One region of the Variovorax sp. VaC1 genome, then DNA from elsewhere that is predicted to be linked to it. Evidence: predicted binding sites of a transcription regulator. Region 1 holds the regulator's gene; each other region holds the start of a gene.
What was found. The regulator sigma-54, encoded in region 1, starts transcription at its own class of promoters, with help from an activator protein. The targets are predictions, from matches to a motif close to TGGCANGNAANCTGCTTT.

Region 1 (5,497 bases):
CGATCACCGCCGACTTGGCATGCAGCCGCCCGACCGAGGTGCCGAACAGCCCCAGCCGCACGCTGCGCCGCGTGCGCGTCGAACTCAGTTCATAAAGATCGGCGCCCAGCCGGAGCATGTCCGGCCGGTAGCGCCGGTAGGCGGTGTGGACCAGCGGCTCGTCGGTTGCAGCCAGCGAATTGGTGACGACGCTGATCTTCACGTTGCGCCCCCGGATCTCGCGCATCACCTCCAGCCCCGTGGCGCCGGGGATCAGGTAGGGCGAGACGATGGTCACCTCGGAGCGCGCGCGGCGCATCTGCTCGACCACGTTGTAGCGCACGCTGTCGACGTCCAGCAGCGGCACGCCGCCGTACGACGCGGTCTTGCCGATCACGCGGTCGGGCGAGTCGGCGTAGGCCTCGGCGGTGGTCCAGATCAGGCCCAGCTTGCCGGCGTCGAGGTCTTCGACCATCGGGCTGTAGCCGAGCACGTCGTTGGGCGCGGGCTTGGGCGGCGGCGGCGTGGTGTCGGGGCCAGTGGCGGCGTCGAAGCGCTTCTGCAGTTCTTCGCGCGACAGCCCGCTGGTCACCACCGACTGGATCGGCCGCACATAGACGCTGTTCCAGTACTGGTCGAAGAGCACGCCAAGGCGCGGAATCAGCGCACCGGTGACGAAGGTGTCGAGGTCGAGAAAGTTCTCGCCCGAAGTGCGCGTGAAGTACTGGTTGCCGATGTTGCGCCCCCCCGCCACCGCCATCGCGCCGTCGGCAATGAACAGCTTGTTGTGCATGCGGCGGTTGACCCGCTCGAAGTCGAACAGCGAGGCGGTAAAGCGCTTGAGCAGGCTGCCGCGCCCGGCCGGGAACGGGTTGAACAGGCGCAGCTCCACGTTGGGCGTGGCGGCCAGGCCGAGCAGCAGTTCGTCTTCGCCCGAGGTGTAGAGATCGTCCATCAGCAGGCGCACGCGCACGCCGCGCTGGGCCGCATCGCGCAGGGTGCGCAGCAGGTAGCGGCCGGTCTCGTCGTTCTCGATCTGGTAGTACTGCACGTCGAGCGAGCGCTGGGCGCGGCGCGCGAGCTGGATGCGCGTGTCGAAGGCGAAGTCGCCGCCGGGCATCAGGCGAAAGCCGCTCAGGTCGGGGTCGGGCTGCGACGCCAGCGCGATCTTGCCGAGCGCGGTGTCGGCCGAGACGGCCATGGCCTTGGTGGGCGGGCGCGGGGCCTCGTCGGGCAAGGTGGCGCAGCCAGCAAACAGGAGCACGGCCGCCATGGCGAAAACCCAGTGCCCACAACGCGACAGCAGGCGACGAGCCATCGGCGGCTTTCTACAAAGCCTTGCGCAGGTTCGCGGGCGCGATGCGCAGCGCCTCGCGGTACTTGGCCACCGTGCGCCGCGCGCATTCGATGCCCTGCTCTTTCAGCATCTCGGAGATCTGGCTGTCCGACAGTGGCTTCTTGATGCTCTCGGAACTCACGAACTGCTTGATGAGCGCGCGCACCGCGGTGCTCGACGCATTGCCGCCGGTCTCGGTGCCGAGCGCCGAGCCGAAGAAGTACTTGAGCTCGACCGTGCCGAACGGCGTGGCCATGTACTTGGCGGTAGTCACGCGCGAGATGGTCGATTCGTGCAGGCCCAGCTCGTCGGCGATCTCGCGCAGCACCAGCGGCCGCATGGCCAGCTCGCCGTGCACGAAGTAGCTCTTCTGCCGCTCGACGATGGCGTTGCTCACGCGAAGGATGGTGTCGAAGCGCTGCTGGATGTTCTTGATGAACCAGCGCGCCTCCTGCAGCCGCTGCGACAGCGCCTGGCTGCCTTCGCCCTTGTGCGACTTCAGCGCGCCGGCGTAGATGTCGTGCACCCGCAGGCGCGGCATGACCTCGGGGTTCAGCATGACGCGGAACTTGACGTTGGTGCCGCGCCCGGTCTTGGTGACGATCACGTCGGGAATGACGATGTTGCGCTCGACGTCGACGAAGCGGCGCCCCGGCTTGGGTTCGAGCCGCGCAATGACCTGCAGCGCCGAGCGCACCAGCTCTTCGCTGCTGCGGGTGAGCGTGGCCAGACGCTTGAAGTCGCGCCGCGCGAGCAGCTCCATCGGCTGCTTGCAGATGGCAACGGCGATCTTGTAGACCTGCGCCAGTTCTTCGTCTTCGCCCGCGTCTTCGGCGGCCAGCGCGCGCAGCTGGATGCACAGGCACTCGCCCAGGTCGCGCGCGCCCACGCCCACGGGCTCCAGGCTCTGCAGCAGGCCGAGCGCCACCTGGAAGTGGTGCACGAGGTCGTCGAACTGGTCGTTGTCGTCGCCCGCCAGGCCCGAAGCCAGGGCCGGCAGCGAGTCTTCGAGGTAGCCGTCGTCGTTGAGCGATTCGATCAAAAAGCGCAGCGCGGCGCTGTCGTTCTCGCCCAGGCGCAGGCTCAGGGCCTGGCGGTGCAGGAACGACTGCAGCGACTCCTGGCTGCGCGCGAGCTCGGTGGCGTCGGCGCGTTCGTCGTCGCCCAGGTTGTTCTGGCGCGCGGGTGCGTCGCTGCCCCACTCGCTGTCGTCCGGTGCCATGTCGACAGTGCCGTCGCCCTCCCAGTCGGGCTCGCGCTCGGCGATCTCGGCGGCGGGGCCGTCGGTGTCGGCTGCCGAGGCGGTGTCGGTGGACGCGGTCGTTGCGCTGGCGCTGGGCGCGGAGGAGAAGTCGCCTTCGCCGGCCTCGCCCGCTTCATCGCGCGGGACCGGCGTGTCGACGGCGTCGAGCCCGAATTCCTCGCGCGCCGCTTCTTCCGCGGTGCGTTCGAGGAACGGGTTCTCGTCGAGCATCTGCTCCACCTCCTGGCTCAGTTCGAGCGTGGAGAGCTGCAGCAGCCGGATCGACTGCTGCAACTGGGGGGTGAGCGCGAGATGCTGCGAGACGCGAAGGGACAGCCCTTGCTTCATGAGGAAACGGCTCCCCCCCAGGCTGCGCGCTTTGCGCCATGCCACTCCCCTGCCGGTAGCGGGCAAGCCGCTTCGGGCGGCCGTGCGCGACACCCTCCGCGCAGGAGCTCCGCTCGGATGACGGCCACGTTCATCCTTGACCCTCGCCGCACGATCACATCCGGAAGTGTTCGCCCAGGTACACCCTGCGTACTTCGGCGTTGTCGACGATCTCCGAGGGTGTGCCTTGTGCCAGCACATGCCCGTCGCTGATGATGAACGCGTGATCGCAGATGCCCAGCGTTTCACGCACGTTGTGGTCGGTGATGAGCACGCCGATGCCGCGTTCCTTCAGGAAGCTGATGATCCGCTGGATCTCGATGACCGCGATCGGGTCGATACCGGCGAAGGGCTCGTCCAGCAGGATGAAGCGCGGCTGGGTCGCCAGCGCGCGCGCGATCTCGACGCGACGGCGCTCGCCGCCCGACAGCGCAAGCGCCGGCGAATCGCGCAGGTGGTCGACCCGCAGGTCGGCCAGCAGTTCGGACAGGCGCTCTTCGATGTGCGCCTTCGACAGCGACACGAGCTTGCCGTTTTCGTCGGGCTCGCTCTGAAGCTCCAGCACGGCGCGCACGTTTTCCTCGACCGTGAGCTTGCGGAAGATCGAGGCCTCCTGCGGCAGGTAGCTCAGGCCCATGCGGGCGCGGCGGTGGATCGGCATGTGGGCGATCGGCTCGCCGTCGATCGTGATGTCGCCGGCGTCGGCACGCACCAGGCCCACGATCATGTAAAACGAGGTGGTCTTGCCGGCACCGTTCGGCCCCAGCAGTCCGACGACTTCGCCCTTCTGCACGTCGAGCGAGACGTCCTTGACCACCGTGCGGCTGCCGTAGGTCTTCTTCAGGCCGCGCGCGACCAAGCGGCTGCCCGGCGTGCCGTTGGCGTCCTGTGTTCCAGCGGTTTCGATCACTTGCGGGTTTCTCCCTCGCCACCGAGCGTGGTGGTCGAACGCAGGCCCTTGCCCGGTGCCGGGGTGGGCGCCGGAGCCGCGGGTTTCGCGCCGGCCGGGGCGGAGGCGCCGGCCGCGGGCGCCGGGGCGGCCTTGGGGGTGAGGATGGTCTTGACGCGGCCGGTCGGGGACGACGCGTTGACCGCCGTGTTCGGCGGCACGGTGGAACCGTTGACCGTGTAGGTGTCGTTGCTCTGGTCGTAGACGATCAGGGCGCCGTGGCTCTCGTCGTTCGGCGTCGAGCCGAGCAGGCGGCGCATCTCGGCATTGCGGATGAACTTGACGTTGTCGGCGCGGCTGTCGTACTCGATGACTTCGGACTCGCCCTCGATCCACTCGTCGGGCGCATTGCGCTTCTGCTTGTAATAAGCACGCTTGCCCGGGGCTGCCGTGACCACGCCGTACTGGTAACCCTCCGGGTCCTGGCGCACATCGAGACGCGCACCGCGGATGATGATGGTGCCCTTTGTTACCAGCACGTTGCCGGTGAACACGCTCGTCTGCTTCAGGTCGTCGTAGCGCATCGAGTCGGACTCGATGTTCATCGGCTTGGAGCGGTCGGCGGTCTCGGCCTGCACGCCCGAGGCGAGGCCGGCCAGCAACAGCGCGCCGAGGGCCAGGCGGCCGATGCGACGGAGAAGGAAGGGGGTGGTGGGGTAAGAGTGCAATGTCATAGAGGCACGAAACTTGCTCGGCATTGTATGCGGCTGATTGCGTCAGCCCCGCACGCTCAGATGAAAAAGCCCGCCGAAGCGGGCTTGACTTTCCTTCCTGGATCGTCTCCAGGAACACCGCGGAACCGGCTCGCCGGACCGCAGGTGTTGCCCCTTCGAGGGGCTCGGCGCTGCGCCGCAAAGTGCGCGCAGCCCGAGGTGAGTAAGGCTCAGCCCTTCTTTGCTTCGCCGATCAGGTAGTTGACGACCTGCAGCACCTTGGTCATGTTGCCGGCGGTTTCGCCATCCACATACCAGCGGCCGGCCACGGCCATCGCCGGCACGCCGGCCACCTTGTAGGCGTCGGTCATCTGCGAGGCGCGCTTGGCCTTGCTGGCCACGCCGAACGAGGTGAAGACTTCCTTGAACTTGGCGCCGTCGAGGCCGTTGGCCGCTGCCCAGGCAATGATGTTGGCGTCGCCGTTCACGTTCTGGCGCTGTGCGTGGATCGCATTGAATACCTTCGGCTGGTATTCGTCGACCTTGCCCATGGCTTCGAGCGCGTAGTACAGGCGCTGCTTGGCCTCGACGTCGTTGCCCACGAAAGGCACCGGAATGCGGCGGAAGGCCACTTCCTTCGGCACGGTCTTGATCCAGGCTTCGAGCGACGGCTCGAAATCGTTGCAATGCGGGCAGTTGTACGAGAAGAACTCGACCACCTCGATCTTGCCGGCCGGCGCATCGACCGGCACGCGCTTGTCGAGCACCAGGTACTCGGAGCCGGCCTTGGGCGCGCGCGCCTGGGCATAGGCCGGGTTGGCGGCCAGGGACAGCAGCCCGAGCGAAGTGGCGGCCAGCGAAAAGTCACGACGTTTCATTGAAAGGGTTCTCCTGTTGGTACGGCAGACTGAGCCGGCGCGCGGCGGGGAGTTCCCCCGCTCCCGGCGCGC
Region 2 (5,497 bases), on a different contig from region 1:
TGGTTGCAATTGCAAACGACAATGGCGGCCGGGACAACATTTCGGTTGTTCTGGCAAGAGCGGGCGTTGCCGAAGTGCCCCGGGCGGCCAGGTAACAGGCCCCGACGGCTGCACGCCGTCCCGCTTGCCGTCGTTAAAGCTTTGCATTCGGGGAGTCGGCAATGCCGAAGATGATCATTTCGGTCGATGGCGTTGTCATCGGGCAAGTGGCACTCGCCAAGGACCGCACGACGCTGGGACGGCGTGCCTACAACGACATCGTGATCGACAATCTGGCGGTCAGCGGCGAACACGCCGTGCTGCACATGAGCGGTGGCGAAGTCGAAATTGAAGATCTCAACAGCACCAACGGCACCTACGTCAATGCGCTCGCCATCCAGAAGCAGGCGCTCAAGGACAACGATGTCATCGAGGTCGGGGGCTGCCGCATCCATTTCCGCGCGCGCAGCAACCTGGCGATGGGGCCGGGTTCGGTCCGCACGGCGTCCGGCGAATTCTCCGCATCCATGCCGCTCTCGTCCGCGCCCACGGAATCGGGCGCGCTGGTCGAGCTTGGCATCCCGGTGCTGCGCGTGCTGTCCGGCGCGAACGAGGGGCAGGACGTCCCGTTGCAAAAAGTGGTCACCACCATCGGCAAGCCCGGCGTCGCCGTGGCCGTGGTCACGCGCCGCCGGCAAGGCTATGTGGCGGCCAGCGTCGTGGGTGGCGTCACGCTCAATGGCGTGCTGCTGGGCACCGACGCCGTCTCCCTGCAGGAGCTCGACGTGCTCGAGCTCGGCGACAAGACGCGCATGCAGTTCGTGCGGGTCTGAGCGTCTCCTTTTTCCTGATCGCAACGGCGACCTTCGTCGCCCGGGTGGCGCGCCATGATGAGCGCGCTGCGGCGGCATTGGCCGCGCATTGCCATCACGTTGCTGCCAGTGCTATTGGCGCTGGCGCATGCCACCGACCTGTGGCCGCAAAGCGCATTCGAGCGCCTTGACCGACTGATCTACGACATCCGGCTGCGTGCCACCATGCCGGGCACGCTCGACACGCGCGTCGTGATCGTCGACGTGGACGACGTCAGTCTGTCGCGCGAAGGCCAATGGCCCTGGCCGCGCGACAAGCTCGCCCGCCTGACTACGGAACTCCTGGCGCGCCAGCAGGTGGCGGTGCTCGGCTTCGACGTCATGTTCCTCGAGGCCGACCGAAGCGCCGGCCTCGACAGGCTGCGCCAGATCGCCGCCGGGCCGCTGCGCAACATGCCGGGCCTTGCTTCCGAGATCGAGCGCCTCGCGCCCACGCTGGACCACGACGCCACCTTTGCCGAGGCCCTGCACGGCCAGCGGGTTGCGCTCGGCTACTACTTCACGCGAACAACGAGCCCCAGTGCCAAGGGGCAGCTGCCCGCTGCACCGCTCCTGTCTCCCGACGCCTTTCCCGCGGGCGAGGTCTACGGCACGAGCTGGAACGGCTTCGGCGCCAGCCTGCCGGAATTGGCAAAGGCCGCGCCTGCCGCAGGCTTCCTGAACACGCTGGTCGGCGTCGATGGCGACGGCGTCATTCGCAGCGTGCCGCTGATCGCGCGCTACGAAGGCGGGCAGGCGCAGCCCGGCTATTACGAGTCGCTGGCGCTTGCGGTCTACCGGTTGGCGAACGGCTCGCCGCCGGTGCGCCCGGCCTTCGCATCTGGTGGAGGGGCGTTGCGGCTCGAATCGCTGCGGCTCGGCCCCCTGCGCATTCCGGTCGATCAGTCGGCCAGCATGCAGGTGCCATTTCGCGGACCGGGCGGTGCGGGCGCGGGGTCGTTCCGTTATGTCGCGGCCGCGGACGTGCTCGAAGGCCGCCTCGCGCCGGGCGAGCTGAAAGACAAGATCGTGCTCGTGGGCGCCACGGCACCCGGCCTGCAGGACCTGCGCGCCACGCCTGTGGGCGCGGCGTTTCCGGGGGTCGAGGTGCACGCCAACATCGTGTCGGGCCTGCTCGACCACCGCCTGCTCGCGGTGCCCGACTACGCGCCCGGCTACGAGGTGCTGACCATCCTGGTCGCGGGCCTCGTGCTGGCGTTCGGGCTGTCGCTGCTGTCGGCATCGCGCGCCGTGTTGCTCGCGGCAGGCACGGGCGCCGCGCTGATCGGCATCAACGTCTGGCTCTATGTGGGCGAGAGCCTCGTGCTGCCGCTGGCCTCGGCGCTCGCCACGACGGCGCTCGCCTTCGTGCTCAACATGAGCTGGGGCTATTTCGTCGAGTCGCGCGCGCGGCGCGGTCTGGTTCGGCTCTTCGGCACCTACGTGCCGCCGCAACTCGTCAACGAAATGCTCGTGCACCCCGACCGCTACAGCATGCGCGCCGAGAGCAAGCCGATGACCGTGATGTTCTGCGATATGCGCGACTTCACCCGCCTGTCGGAGCAGATGGCACCGGCCGAGCTGCAAGCTTTTCTGAATACCGTTTTCAGCCGGCTCACCGACGTGATCAGTGCGCACCGCGGCACCGTCGACAAATACATGGGCGATTGCGTCATGGCCTTCTGGGGCGCACCGATCGACACGCCCGATCACGCGGCGCTTGCCGTGCGTGCGGCGCTCGACATGGCCGATGCCTTGCGCGACATCAACAGCATGCACCGCGCCAGCGGGCGGCCGGAGATCAGCGTGGGCATCGGCATCAACAGCGGCGTGATGAGCGTCGGCGACATGGGCTCGACCGCACGCCGCAGCTATACCGTCGTCGGTGATGCGGTGAACCTCGCGTCGCGCCTCGAGGGTCTGAGCGGGCACTACGGCGTCGAGATCGTGACCAGCGGCGCGACCCGCGAGTCGGCGCCCGACTTCATCTGGCAGGAACTCGACAGCGTGCGCGTCAAGGGAAAAGCGCAGATCGTTTCTGTTTTTACGCCTCTGGGCATACGCACGGCTGGTGCGGTGCAGCAGACGCAACAGCAGCTCGAACACTGGGCCGGCGTGCTCGCGGCCTACCGCCGGCAGGACTGGGCGGTGGGCCGAAACTTGCTGGCTCCCCTGCTCGCTGCCGATGCCAAAAAAGTCCTTTACCAGCTCTACGCCCAGCGATTAGCCTCGATGGCGTTGCGCCCGCAAGACCCGAACTGGGACGGCGCAACCCGGTTCGAAACCAAATGACGACAGACACATACAAGGGGTCTCTCACAATGCAGGTTCGTGTGCTGGGTTGCTCGGGCGCCATCGCCAAAGACTGCCGCACCACCTCGTTTCTGGTCGACACGGATCTGCTCGTGGATGCGGGCACCGGTGTCGGAGACCTCACGCTCGACGAAATGGCCAGCATCGACGACGTCGTGCTGACCCACAGCCATCTCGACCACATCGCCGCGCTGCCCTTGATGCTCGATGCCGTGGGGAGCCGCCGCACGCAGCCGCTCCGTGTGCATGCGCTGCGCGCCACCATCGAAGCGCTGCGCGCGCACGTGTTCAACAACGTCATCTGGCCCGACTTCGAGAGCATTCCGAGCCCTGAAGCGCCCTTCGTGAGCTTTCACGACATTGCCGTGGGGCAGATGCTGCAGCTGGGCAGCAGTGCGCCCAAGCTCATCGAAGTGCTGCCGGCCGTGCACACCGTGCCGGCCTGCGGTTTCGCGGTGCGAAGGGCTTCAGGCGGGGCGCATTGGGTCTTCAGCGGCGACACCGAGCGCAACGCGCCGTTCTGGGATCGCGTCAATGCAATCGAGGTGGCTATGCTCGTGATCGAGACCGCCTTCAGCAGCCGCGAGCAGGCACTGGCCGAGCGCAGCCTGCACCTGTCGCCCGCGGTGCTGGCGGACGAGCTGACGCACATCGATCCGGGGAAGCAATACCCGATCTACATCACCCATACCAAGCCGGCGGAAACCGACGAAATCATGAGCCAGATCGGCGCGCTGGCCGACCATCAGGTGGCGGGTTTGGCGCAGCGGGATATACGCTGGCTGAAGGCGGATGGGATTCTGACTTTTTGACGGCTCGCGATGCGATGGCATGACAAATTTGTCACTGCTTGTAGCATCTTGACGCAAATTGTGTCACTTGGTGTAACGCCAAGGTGGACAAAGGTGACGGGTTTGGGCGGTGTTGGCCCCAGGGAGTGGGTGGCACGGATGCTGCGGAAGGTACTGCGCTCCGGGCTGGTTCCCGGGCTCTACAAACCAACCTGGAGTTAATGAATGAACCGTCGTTCTATCGCACGCAATGTGCAAAAGGGTTTCACCCTTATCGAATTGATGATCGTTGTGGCGATCATTGGTATTTTGGCTGCTGTGGCTCTGCCGGCGTATCAAGACTACACGGCGAAGGCTCAGTTGACCGAAGCAACGACGCTTGCCGACGGTGTGAAGAAGAACATCGAATTGAGCTTCCCGCAGGACAACACCTGTCCCGACAACTCTGGCGGTGTGGTTGGTGATATCGGCCAAGACACCAGCATTGCTGGCAAGTACGTCCTCAAGACGACCGCAGGTGGAGCTGCAACTGCAACTGGCGGCTGCACCGTTGTCGTGACCTTCAATGCCACTGGAGTCAACCCGAAACTTGTCAGCAAGACTGTTACCTACAAGCTGCTCTATGCCGTCAATTCGTCTAAGTGGACCTGCGAATCCACTGTCGACGTCTCGATTCGTCCCAAGACTTGTGGTGCTGCTGGCTCCCCGATCTAAATCGCGTCTTCAGCGAACTATTGAGGCCGCCTTTGCAGAGGCTGTGTAAATAGTCTGCCTGTCGCCAAGTTCGAGATGCCCCGTGATAGCGGGGCATTTTTCATTTGGGCGCGCGAAGGACTGCGCGAAGGGCTTCAACCCCGAAGTGCCTGCAGCATCCAGGTTGTGCCTTTCATGTTGAAAGCCCGTTTCAAGTTGTAGACCATCACTGCCAGGCTGAGCTCCGCGCGTGCTCCGCTCATGTAGCAATCGAGCGTTGCTTAGGATCAGATGCTTGATGCTGCGAAGGGGGCCCACGCCGCTTGACACCTGAGTGCCAAGGCTGCGCGGCCAGCCTGCTTGCATTGGCCTGCAACACCTCTTTGGAAATTAAGGGGCAGAATTCTGATTTAAGCTTGTCCATCGGTTTTTCATCCTGGATGTTTTTCATCGAAGGTAACACATGGCCTGAAATGAATTCGTGCTTCAGGTAAGGCAGCGAGCAAACCATGCTGTTTGCGCTCTCGTTTGCTTTTTCTTTCTCTGCTGGCTTTTTGTGACAACTTCAGTTGTCTTGGCCGTGCAGGGCTGCGTACATGAACACCCCTTATGGCAGCCTCTCAATTAGAGACAACGCGAAGGTGAAGATTGCTCGCGAGCGAGTATCGGGACTGCGAGTGCCGCCTTGACCTGCCTCGTTTCCGTGTGCATCACGTCATGCAGCCAAGTGGATGCTCTCCTATGCTCATGCGCAAGGAAGCCGTTGGCCGTATGCAGGGCTGTGCGACCGGCCCCGCGCAAGGAACCTCCCCGAAAACAAGCTGGCGCAGTTGAATTCGCGGCTGCGGTGCAGCCATGGCGACAGCAATA
Region 3 (5,497 bases), on a different contig from region 1:
TCTTTCGGGCGGCCGCCGGTGGACACGATCTCCTGGTCGATTGCACCGAACAGCGAGCGGCCGTCCAGGCCCTTCATCTCGATGCGGATGGTGTCGCCGAACTTCATGAAGTCGGTGTAGGGCTGGCCGGTCTGGATGGTCTCGATGCAGCGCTTTTCGGCAATGCACGAGTAGCCCTTGGGCCAGTCCATCTGGCCGTCTTTCTTCTCGACGCCCTTGTTGCTCACGGTACCGCTGCCGACGATGCTGCCGGCGCGCACGTTGCGCGTCTTGGCGATGTGGGCGATGAGCTGGCCGAAGTGGAAGGTCATTTCGGGGCCGGCGTCGCACAGGCCGACCTTGCGGCCGTTCCAGCTGCTTTGCAGCGCCAGGTGCACGCGGCCGTCCTGCCAGGCCTCGCCGATCTCGTCGAGCGTGACGGCCACGGGGCTGAAGGCGGTGGCGGGCTTGCTCTGGAAGAAGCCGAAGCCCTTGGCCAGCTCGGCCGGGATCAGGTTGCGCAGGCTCACGTCGTTGGCCAGCATCACGAGGCGGATGCCGTCCAGCGCCTGGTCGGGCGTGGCGCCCATCTTCACGTCGCCGGTGATGACGGCGATCTCGGCCTCGAAGTCGATGCCCATGGCTTCGCTGGGCACGATCACGTCGTCGGTCGGGCCGAGGAAGTCGTCGCTGCCGCCCTGGTACATCAGCGGGTCGGTGTAGAAGCTCTCGGGCACTTCGGCGTTGCGCGCCTTGCGCACCAGCTCGACGTGGTTGATGTAGGCCGATCCATCGGCCCACTGGTAGGCGCGCGGCAGCGGGGCCATGCACAGCGAAGGGTCGAAGGGGAAGGCGTGGCGCGCGCGGCCGGTGTTGACGGCGTCGTACAGGTCCTGCAGCTGCGGGCTCATGAAGCCCCAGTCGTCCAGCACCTGCTGCATGCGGCTCGCGATGCCGGTGGCGTAGTGGGCGAGCGTGAGGTCGCGCGAGACAACGACGAGCTGGCCGTCGCGCGAGCCGTCCTTCAGGGTGGCGAGTTTCATGATGCGGAGCGTGAAGCGGTGCGTGGCGCGGAAGCGGCGCGAAGGCAGATCGCGATGCCGCTCCCACTTAAACTGGTTGAACGGGCGGCAGTGTACCGAGATGGTCTTCGTGAACCTCGGCACCCGGCCCCCACTCCACACACTGATGTCGACGCTCGTCGCCCCCACTTCGCTGCCTCCTGGCCTGCCTGGTCGTCCGTCCTGGCGGGTGCTGGCCGGGCTGACGCTGGCGGTGGCGCTGGTCCACGTGCTGGTGCTCGGGCTGGCGCCGACGACGGCCATGGGTCCGGAGCCGTCGCCGCTGGCGAACAAGTTCATCACCCGCACCATCGTGATTGCGCCGCCGGCCTCGGACAAGCCCGCGGCGCCGGCCGCCACCGCGCCGGTCGAAGCCAAGCCGCCGGCGGCAGTGAAGCCGAGGCGGCCCCGCGCGCCGTCGGTGCCCCGGCCGAAGCCGGTGCCGCCGCCCGAGGCGACCACGTCGGAACCGGACATTCCGACGACTCCGCCCCCGGAAACGCCCGACCTGACTGCACAAGCCGCTACCGATTCAGGAGCAAAACCGCCGGAAGCCGCCGCCAGCGCCCCCGCTGGTGCAGCAGCAGCGGCTGCGGGCGGCACCGGGGACAGTCCCCCGGGCGCCACGGCCGGTGCCGCCAACCCTGCGTCCGGCAACATCGTCGGCACCCAGTCGCTGCGCATACCGGGTTCGGTCACGCTCGATTTCACGGCCACCGGGCAGGACGGCGCCTCGCCGATGCAAGGCGTGTTCGGCGAGTTGGTCTGGCTGCAGGACGGCAGCCGCTACGACGCGCGGCTGACGCTCAAGCTGCTGTTCAGCACCATCCGTAGCCAGCACAGCACCGGCCGGATCGGCCCCTCGGGCATCGAGCCGGAGCGCTACTCCGAGAGCCGCAAGGCCGAGGTGGCCTCGCATTTCGTGCGCGACCAGGGGCAGGTGATCTTCAGCAACAACGCGCCCCCCGTGCCGCTGCTGGCGGGCGCGCAAGACCGGCTCAGCGTGATGATGCAGCTGGGCGGCCTGCTGGCCGGCGACCCGGGCCGCTACCCGGCGGGCAGCAAGATTTCGGTCCAGACGGTGGGGCCGCGCGATGCCGGCGTGTGGGTCTTCGTGGTCGGCGAAGAAGAAAAGCTCAGCCTGCCGGCCGGCGAATACACGGCCCGCAAGCTCACCCGCAGCCCCCGGCAGGAATTCGACAGCAAGCTGGAGCTTTGGCTGGCCCCGGGGTACGGCTACCTGCCGGTGCGGATCAAGCAGACCGAGCCCAACGGCAACTTCGCTGACGCCCAATTGCGCAAATCCCTACCCGAAGGGCTGGCGAATTGAGGCAAAAAGCTCATAAACCAGTTCCCGGAAGAGGCCTTACGACAACTGTTCTTGAAACTGGCGCGTTGATTGCTATCTAACCCTCATGAACGCCATCGACATCCTCACAGGGCCCGCCATGAACATGCTTTACGACTCGGAGTCCTTCGTCGTCGTGCACGTGCAGCCAAATGAAGGCGACGAGCCCGCGAAGCCCAATGTGCCGGCCTTGGAGCGCCACGGCTTCGAGATCGTGGACAAGCGCTCGGGCAAAGAGGTCTACCTCGACGGCTCCTGGGCCGAACTGTTCCAGCAGCAGATCGCCGCCTGGCAGCTCAACACGCCCACGCAGGAAGAAGTCGAGGACACGCTCGAAGGCTATGCCGAGCTGGCCCACACGCCGGTGCTGGTGCACTGAGCCGGCCCCGGCCGCTCGATCAGGCAAGCAGCAAAGCGCCCCACGGGGCGCTTTTTCTTTGGGCGCCGGAAAACGCCAGGGCACGGACACCGAAAAGCGCGATTGGATGGCACGACGAGCAGGCGCCGAGGGCATAGGATGGCGCGATGCCTTTCCTTCGACACTGGCCCGCGCGGGCCTCCCGACTCCTGTTCCCGATGCTTGCCGCCACCGCCTTCACGGGTTGCGCGGCGCTTTCCAGCGGCTCGACCGCGACACCCACACCCGGCGCCGATGCACCCGTCGCGCGCCGCATCGCCGCCCTGCTGCCGGCCGACGCCCTCCTGCTGGGCGAGCAGCACGATGCCCCAGAGCACCATGCGATGGAACGCGAAGCCGTGCAGGCGCTGGCCGAGCGCGGCCAGCTCGCCGCGCTGGCGCTGGAGATGGCCGAGGAAGGTCGCGGCACCGCCCACGTGGCCGCCAGCGCGAGCGAGGCCCAGGTGCAGGCCGCCCTCGACTGGAACGACAAGGCCTGGCCCTGGGCCAGCTACGGCCCCGCCGTGATGGCCGCCGTGCGCGCCGGCGTGCCCGTGATCGGCGCCAACCTGCAGCGCGCGCACATGAAGGACGCGATGGCCGACGTGTCGCTCGATGCGCAACTCAGCCGCGAGGCCTACGCCGCCCAGCAGAGCGCCGTGCGCGAGGGCCACTGCAAGATGCTCCCCGAATCGCAGATCGTCCCGATGACGCGCATCCAGGTCGGCCGCGACCGCGCGATGGCGCAGGCCATCGTCAAGGCCCGGCAGCCGGGCAAGACGGTGCTGCTGATCGCCGGTGCCGGCCACGTGGTGCGCACGCTCGGCGTGCCGCAGCACCTGCCGGACGACGTCAAGACCGTCACGGTGCGCATGCTGGCCGCGCCTTCCCTTGCCAACGTGGTGGCGGGCGAATACGACAGCATCTGGCAGACGCCGCCGCTGCCTGAAAAAGACTACTGCGCCGAGCTCAAGCGGCCGAATCGACCGAGCTGAGCTGGCGCAGCAGAGAAGCAAGCAGACAGGAACACAAGAAAAAAACAAGCCGGCTGCGGGCCCACGCCCGGCAGCCGGCCCTTGCGCTTTCTTTCCTCAGCGGCTGGCGATCGACGAGACCGCCGAGTTGCCCGTCGCCGACGCGGTGATCTGGTTGCCCGTCGTGCGCAGCGTGCTGTTGCCCACGCCACCCGACACACCCACGCCGAAGGTCACGTTGGTCACGCTCGCGGTGACCGCGCCGGTGTTGACCTGGTAGTTGCCGACCGCCGCGCTCGGCGCACCGGTGTTCAGCGCCGTCTGGGTCACGCGGTTGGTCGCGCTGTTGCCGTAGGCCTGCGCGGCCAGCGTGTTGCCCGTCACCCCGACCGTGCTGCCGGTGGTGCCCGGCAGGCTGGTCGCGTTCAGCGCCACCTGGTAGCTCGTGCCGACGCTCGAAGCCGTCACCGCGCCCGCGTTGTTCTGGCTGTTCAGGATGGCGGCGCTGGCCCCCGCGTTGAGCGCCAGCGGCGATGCGACCAGGCTGGCCGAGCCGGTGGCGGCGGCCGGGCCGTAGCCACTGCCGGCGCTCGACGTCAGCACGTTGGTGGCCGCATTGCCGCGTGCCAGCGCGGAGGTGGTGTTGCCGTCCAGGCTCACGCTGCTGCCGTTGAGCGGCGCCGCGCCCGACAGCCCCACGGTCGCGACCGTGCTGGCCGTTGCCGTCACGCCGGCCGTGCTGCCCTGCGTGTTGACGATGCCCACGCTGGCGCCCTGCACCGCATCGCTGGCCACCGACGCCGTGTTGGTGGCGCGGTTGGCCGCAGCCTCGGCCACGGTGCTGTTGCCCGAGATCGTGAGCGCGCCGCTGGCCAGGCCCGCGGTGCCCGGCACGAGGCGGTCGTCATTGGACAGCGAGGTGCTGGCCGTGCTGCTGACCGTCGACGCGGCGCTCTGGCGGTTCGACAGCAGGTGGTCGCCGGTGGCCACCACGTTGTCGGCACTGCCGGTTTCGCTCAGCGAGACCGCGCCCGTCGCACCCGGCGGCGTGGTGTTGGTCGCGCCGACGGCCAGCGTGTTGGTCACGTCGTTCATCACGCCGAGCGCCGTGTTGCTGTTGCCCGAGAGCCGGATCGACGATCCGCTGGAGGCCACCGGCGCGAACAGCGTCGATGCCGACGAGGCCGTCACCGCGGCCGTGCCCGACTGCGTCGATTGCAGCGCCGTGCGTGCCGGCACATTGGCGCCCGCCACGCTCACGCTGTTGAGCGCGGTGTTGCCCACGGCCCGTGCGCTCTGGCTGTTGTTCGAGACGCTCAGGGTCGCGTTCTCGATGGTCGACAGCGCTGCCGTGTGGATGCCCACGCTGCCCGTCACGGTGGACGACACCGCGCCGGTGCCCGTCTGCACGTTCGCCAGCGCATGGTCGGCCGTCACGAGCACGGCCGAGGCCGGTCCGGTGGCCACCGTCGCCGGTGCGGGGATGCCGCTGCTGGCCGTGCTGCCCTTGACGTCGATGCTGTTCGTTGCCGCGTTGCCGGTGGCCGCGCCGCCGACGCTGTTGTTGTCCAGCGTGACGCTGCTGTTCTTCAGCGCGGTGCTGCCCGTCAGCGTGAGCTCGGCCACGCTCTTGGCATTGCCGGTCACCGCTGCGCTGCTGTCCTGTGCGTTCAGCACCGCCGTCTTGGCCGCCTGCGTGGCACCGCCCGACAGCGACACCGCATTGGTCGCGCGGTTG
Region 4 (5,497 bases), on a different contig from region 1:
TGGAGCCGCAGCCTTCCAAGGACCTGCCTCAGCTCTACCTGGGTTTCGGCCTGGCCGACCGCTTTGCCAGCAACCACAAGCTGCTGGCGGACGCCCTGCCCCCGGGGCGCGTGTTCACCACCGAAGGCGGCCACGACTGGCCCGAGTGGCGCCAGCTCTGGCGCAATGTGCTCGACGTGCTGCCGCTGCCTTCTTCGCGCGGCCGCATACGCAACCAGTCGGTTACGCGCTTTCCGGTAGCGACGCCTCGGCCGTCAGCGATGCCATCGGCCATCGCGGCCTGACGTCGAAGGCATAGCGCTCGCTGGCCTGCGACAGGCCCGATTGCAGCCGCATGGCAGCGGCCATGGCGATCATGGCGCCGTTGTCGGTGCACAGGTGCAGCTCGGGGTAGTGCACGCGCACCTTGCGCTTGGCACACGCGGCATTCAGCTGTTCGCGCAGGTTCTTGTTCGCCCCCACGCCACCGGCCACGACGAGCCGCTTGAGCCCCGTCTGGTCGAGCGCGGCGAGCGATTTCTTCAACAGCACCTCGACGATGGCCGCCTGCGTGGACGCCGCCAGGTCGGCCTTGTTCGCTTCGAGCTGATCGCCCAGCTTCTTCGCCTGCGTGAGCACGGCCGTCTTCAGGCCCGCAAAAGAAAAATCGAGATCGCCACTGTGCAGCAGCGGCCGCGGCAGCTTGAAGGCAGTGGCGCTGCCGCCTTCGGCCAGCTTCGCGAGCCAGGGGCCGCCCGGATACGGCAGGCCCATGAGCTTGGCGCTCTTGTCGAAGGCCTCGCCGGCCGCGTCGTCGATGGTTTCGCCGAGCAGTTCGTAGCGCCCCACGCCATCGACCCGCATCAGTTGCGTATGACCACCCGAGACCAGCAGCGCGACGAACGGAAACTCCGGCGGATCGGCGCTCAGGAACGGCGACAGCAGGTGCCCTTCGAGGTGATGCACGCCCAGCACCGGCTTGCCCAGCGCCACGCCCAGCGCGCAGGCCACGCCCGCGCCCACGAGCAGCGCGCCCGCGAGGCCCGGGCCGCGCGTGTAGGCCACCACGTCGATCTCGCCCAGCGAACGGCCCGCCTCGGCCATGACGGCCTCGGTCAATGGCAGCACGCGGCGGATGTGATCGCGGCTGGCCAGCTCGGGCACCACGCCGCCGTAGGCCTGGTGCATGGCGATCTGGCTGTGCAGCGCGTGCGAACGCAGCAGCGGCAGCGCGTTGCCGTGCGACTCGACCAGCGCCACGCCGGTTTCATCGCAGGATGATTCGATTCCCAACAAAAGCATGGCGCCGAGTGTAGGTGGCGCCTGCCGGGCACGCCCGCCAAGGGACAAGCGGCGCCCCGAGGCACGGATGTTGCAGTGACGCTGTGCCCCCTGCCCTTCGCGCGCTGCCTCACCATGAAATCCGGACTGAACTTTCTGATCGCCGCCCGCCGCTGCGAAATCGACGAGCTGGACCAGCTCGCCCGCACCAGCGACCTGGTCGGTGTGATCGGCCGGTTGGTCCATGCACTGCAGCGCGAACGCGGCATGTCGAACGTATTCCTGGCTTCGCGCGGCGGCCGCCTCGCCGACCAGCGCGATCCGCAGATCGCCGAATGCCTGTCGCTCGAACAGGAAGTGCGCGCCGGTTTCGACCAGCTCGAAACCGAGGCCCGGCACCGCGCCGGCCCCGGCAACGGTGCCCGCCTCTTCAGCCGCATCGCCTGGGTGTTGCCGGGGCTGGACGCGCTGCCCGCATTGCGCCGCCGCATCGGTGCGCTCGAACTGAAGCCGGCGCAAGCCACCGCCGCCTTCGCGAAGCTCATCGCGGGCCTGCTGTCGGTGGTGTTCGAAGCGGCCGATGGCGCGACCGACCCCGAAATCTCCCGCCTGCTGGTGGCCATGTTCAATTTCATGCAGGGCAAGGAGTTCGCGGGCCAGGAGCGCGCATTCGGCGCCGCCGCACTGGCGGAAGGCCGCAGCGACGAAGCACAGCGCCTGCAATGGCTGCACCTGATCGAATCGCAGGAGCGCTGCTTCCAGGTCTTCACCGATTTCTCGGACGCGGCACTGCTGGTGCTCTGGCGCGAGAGCCAGTCCGACGCCACGCTGGCCGAGCTGGAACGCATGCGCCGCATGGGCGCCACGTCCGCGCCGGCTGCGCCCGCGGGCATCGCCGGCACCCAGTTGAGCCAGACGTGGTTCGACTGCTGCACCCGCCGCATCGACGCCATGAAGACCGTCGAAGACCGCCTGGCCGCCGACCTGCGCGCGCTGTGCGGCCACAAGACCGCGCAGGCGCGCAGCGAGCTGCAGAAGTACCAGGAAGTGCTCGGCACCCTGGCACCACAGGCCGACAACAGCGCCATGTTCTTCGACGACGCCGACGCGCAGGCCGCCGCGCCCGCCCAGTTCGGCCGCCACCTGGAACGCTCGGTGCTCGACATGGTCCAGGAGCAGTCGCACCGGCTGCAAGCCATGGGCGACGAACTCGAAACCGTGCGTGCCTCGCTCAACGAACGCAAGATCGTCGAGCGCGCCAAGGGCCTGCTGATGGCGCACCGACGCCTGAGCGAAGAAGAGGCACACAAGATGCTGCGCCAGACCGCGATGAACCAGAACCGTCGCCTCGTCGATGTGGCCGAGTCGGTGCTGGCGATGGCCGACTACCTGCCGCTCGACACACCGCCCCCGCGCTGAAGGCCGAAGACGGTTCGAGTTGGTGCAGTGCACAACAAGCGTGCATCTCACGTCTCAAGAGGCCTCAGGCCCATGCCGCCCGCAACGGCCTTGCACCGCCAGCTACCCTTTTCATAGCAAATCAGGCATCCGTCAGCTTGGCACACAGCTTGCAACACTGAAGCCATAGACCACCAGGTCTCCAGGCAGGCGGCACCCAATGGCGGGTGTCACCCACCGAACCGGACAAAGGCGTCCTTATCCGCGGGGCTCGTTTTCGAGCAGCCCCGCGCGGTGAGGACGCCTTTCTTGTTTTTCGCTTTGCTTTTTCTTTGTCATCTGTCCCGCCTTCAACCGGAGCCCGCCCCATGACCGACCTGCTCAAAACCCGCCTCAGCCGACGCCGCGTCCTGCAAGCCGCCGCCATCGGCGCCGTGGGCATCGACCCCGCGCTGCGCGCCGCCGTCTGGGCCCAGGGCTCGGACAAGCCCGAAAAGGAAGAAGTGAAGATCGGCTTCATCCCGCTGACCGACTGCGCCAGCGTGGTCATGGCCTCGGTGCTGGGCATCGACAAGAAGTACGGCGTGAAGATCGTCCCCAGCAAGGAAGCGAGCTGGGCCGGCGTGCGCGACAAGCTGGCCAACGGCGACCTCGACATGGCCCACGTGCTCTACGGCCTGGTCTACGGCATGCACCTGGGCCTGAGCGGCCCGAAGAAGGACATGGCCGTGCTCATGACCCTCAACAACAACGGCCAGGCCATCACGCTGTCGAAGAAGCTGGCCGACAAGGGCGCGGTCGATGCCGCCTCGCTCGCCAAGCTCATCGCCAGCGAGAAGCGCGAATACACCTTCGCCCAGACCTTCCCCACCGGCACGCACGCCATGTGGCTCTACTACTGGCTCGCCTCGGCCGGCATCGACCCGTTCAAGGACGTGAAGAACATCACCGTGCCGCCGCCGCAGATGGTGGCCAACATGCGCGTGGGCAACATGGACGGCTATTGCGTCGGCGAGCCCTGGGGCCAGCGCGCCATCATGGACGGCATCGGCATCACGGCCATCACCACGCAGGACATCTGGAAGGACCATCCCGAGAAGGTGCTCGGCTGCACCGCCGACTTCACGAAGAAGTACCCCAACACCGCGCGCGCCGTGACCGCCGCCATCCTCGAGGCCGGCAAGTGGATCGACGCCGGCCTGCAGAACAAGAACAAGATGGCCGAGACCATCGCCGACAAGAGCTACGTCAACACCAGCGTCGATGCCATCAACCAGCGCATCCTGGGCCGCTACACCAACGGCCTGGGCAAGAGCTGGGACGACCCCAACCACATGAAGTTCTACAACGGCGGCGCCGTGAACTTCCCGTACCTGTCGGACGGCATGTGGTTCCTCACGCAGCACAAGCGCTGGGGCCTGCTGAAGGACCACCCCGACTACCTGAAGGTGGCCACCGAGATCAACCGCATCGACATCTACAAGCAGGCCGCCGCCGCCACGCAGACGCCGGTGCCCAAGGACGCGATGCGCACCAGCAAGCTGTTCGACGGCTCGGTGTGGGACGGCAAGGACCCGAAGAAATACGCCGATTCGTTCAAGCTTCATGCATAGGGAGAACAACATGGTCAGTGCCGTCTTTCATTCGCCCCTGGATACGTCCCTTGCGCCCCCTCTTCAGCGTACGGGAGAGGGCAGGAGCGAGGGTGTGCCCCGCGCCGAGGTTGCCCCCCACCCCAACCCTCTCCCAAAGAAGGAGAGGGAGCAGAAGCAACGCGCGCCGATCGACCTGCGTGCCTTCTGGATGCGCGTGCTGCCGCCGCTCGCCGGCTTCGGCCTGCTGGTGCTGATCTGGGAACTGGTGGCCATGAACAGCACCACCGGCTTTCCCACGCCGTATGCCACCTGGCAACAGGCGCTCACGGTGTTCAGCGATCCGTTCTACAGCAAGGGCCCGAACGACCAGGGCGTGGGCTGGAACGTGCTGTCGTCGCTGCAGCGCGTGGCGCTGGGCTTCGGCCTGGCGGCGCTGGTGGGCATTCCGGCGGGCTTTGCCATCGGGCGCTTCGAGTTTCTCTCGCGCATGTTCAATCCGCTGATCAGCCTGCTGCGCCCGGTGTCGCCGCTGGCCTGGCTGCCCATCGGCCTGCTGGTGTTCAAGGGCGCCAACCCGGCCGCCATCTGGACCATCTTCATCTGCTCGATCTGGCCGATGGTCATCAACACCGCCGTGGGCGTGCAGCGCGTGCCCAGCGACTATATGAACGTGGCGAAGGTGCTGAACCTGAGCGAATGGAAGATCCTCACCAAGATCCTCTTTCCCGCCGTGCTGCCCTACATGCTGACCGGCGTGCGGCTCGCGGTCGGCACCGCATGGCTGGTGATCGTGGCGGCCGAGATGCTGACCGGCGGCGTCGGCATCGGCTTCTGGGTGTGGGACGAGTGGAACAACCTCAACGTCGCCAACATCATCATCGCGATCTTCGTGATCGGCATCGTCGGGCTGGTGCTGGAGTTCGCGCTCATCAAGCTGGCCACCGCGTTCACGTTCGAAGAGGTGAAGTCATGAATGATGACTCGAAGTACATCGAGATCCACGGCGTCGAACAGGCCTTCAAGACACCCAAGGGCCGCTTCCTCGCGCTGCGCGACATTCACCTGAACGTGGCCAAGGGCGAGTTCATCACGCTGATCGGCCACTCGGGCTGCGGCAAGTCGACGCTGCTGAACCTGATCGCCGGGCTCACCACGCCCACCGAAGGCGTGCTGCTGTGCGCCAACCGCGAGATCAAGGGCCCCGGCCCCGAGCGCGCGGTGGTGTTCCAGAACCATTCGTTGCT

Region 2: ACGLHS_RS21070 (pilin) is a predicted target of sigma-54. The motif match lies at 4,086-4,103, and genes of this name have one in related genera.
Region 3: ACGLHS_RS31045 (DUF3567 domain-containing protein) is a predicted target of sigma-54. The motif match lies at 2,429-2,446, and genes of this name have one in related genera.
Region 4: ACGLHS_RS23225 (CmpA/NrtA family ABC transporter substrate-binding protein) is a predicted target of sigma-54. The motif match lies at 2,818-2,835, and genes of this name have one in related genera.

What each region holds. Positions count from the first base shown of each region.
Region 1 covers NZ_JBIGLT010000007.1:48,536-54,032, forward strand. The annotation lists gene ACGLHS_RS25795 (phospholipase D family protein) at 1-1,297, opposite strand, end outside; gene rpoN (RNA polymerase factor sigma-54) at 1,308-2,906, opposite strand; gene lptB (LPS export ABC transporter ATP-binding protein) at 3,061-3,855, opposite strand; gene lptA (lipopolysaccharide transport periplasmic protein LptA) at 3,852-4,568, opposite strand; gene ACGLHS_RS25815 (thiol:disulfide interchange protein DsbA/DsbL) at 4,778-5,425, opposite strand.
Region 2 covers NZ_JBIGLT010000005.1:238,652-244,148, reverse strand. The annotation lists gene ACGLHS_RS21090 (Stp1/IreP family PP2C-type Ser/Thr phosphatase) at 1-95, shown strand, start outside; gene ACGLHS_RS21085 (FHA domain-containing protein) at 162-812, shown strand; gene ACGLHS_RS21080 (CHASE2 domain-containing protein) at 870-3,122, shown strand; gene ACGLHS_RS21075 (3',5'-cyclic-nucleotide phosphodiesterase) at 3,152-3,955, shown strand; gene ACGLHS_RS21070 (pilin) at 4,160-4,648, shown strand; gene ACGLHS_RS21065 (hypothetical protein) at 4,887-5,138, opposite strand.
Region 3 covers NZ_JBIGLT010000009.1:262,950-268,446, reverse strand. The annotation lists gene ACGLHS_RS31055 (fumarylacetoacetate hydrolase family protein) at 1-1,022, opposite strand, end outside; gene ACGLHS_RS31050 (DUF3108 domain-containing protein) at 1,168-2,370, shown strand; gene ACGLHS_RS31045 (DUF3567 domain-containing protein) at 2,489-2,767, shown strand; gene ACGLHS_RS31040 (ChaN family lipoprotein) at 2,965-3,780, shown strand; gene ACGLHS_RS31035 (beta strand repeat-containing protein) at 3,877-5,497, opposite strand, start outside.
Region 4 covers NZ_JBIGLT010000006.1:56,420-61,916, forward strand. The annotation lists gene ACGLHS_RS23210 (alpha/beta hydrolase-fold protein) at 1-284, shown strand, start outside; gene tsaD (tRNA (adenosine(37)-N6)-threonylcarbamoyltransferase complex transferase subunit TsaD) at 223-1,281, opposite strand; gene ACGLHS_RS23220 (nitrate- and nitrite sensing domain-containing protein) at 1,396-2,679, shown strand; gene ACGLHS_RS23225 (CmpA/NrtA family ABC transporter substrate-binding protein) at 3,027-4,271, shown strand; gene ntrB (nitrate ABC transporter permease) at 4,282-5,226, shown strand; gene ACGLHS_RS23235 (ABC transporter ATP-binding protein) at 5,223-5,497, shown strand, end outside.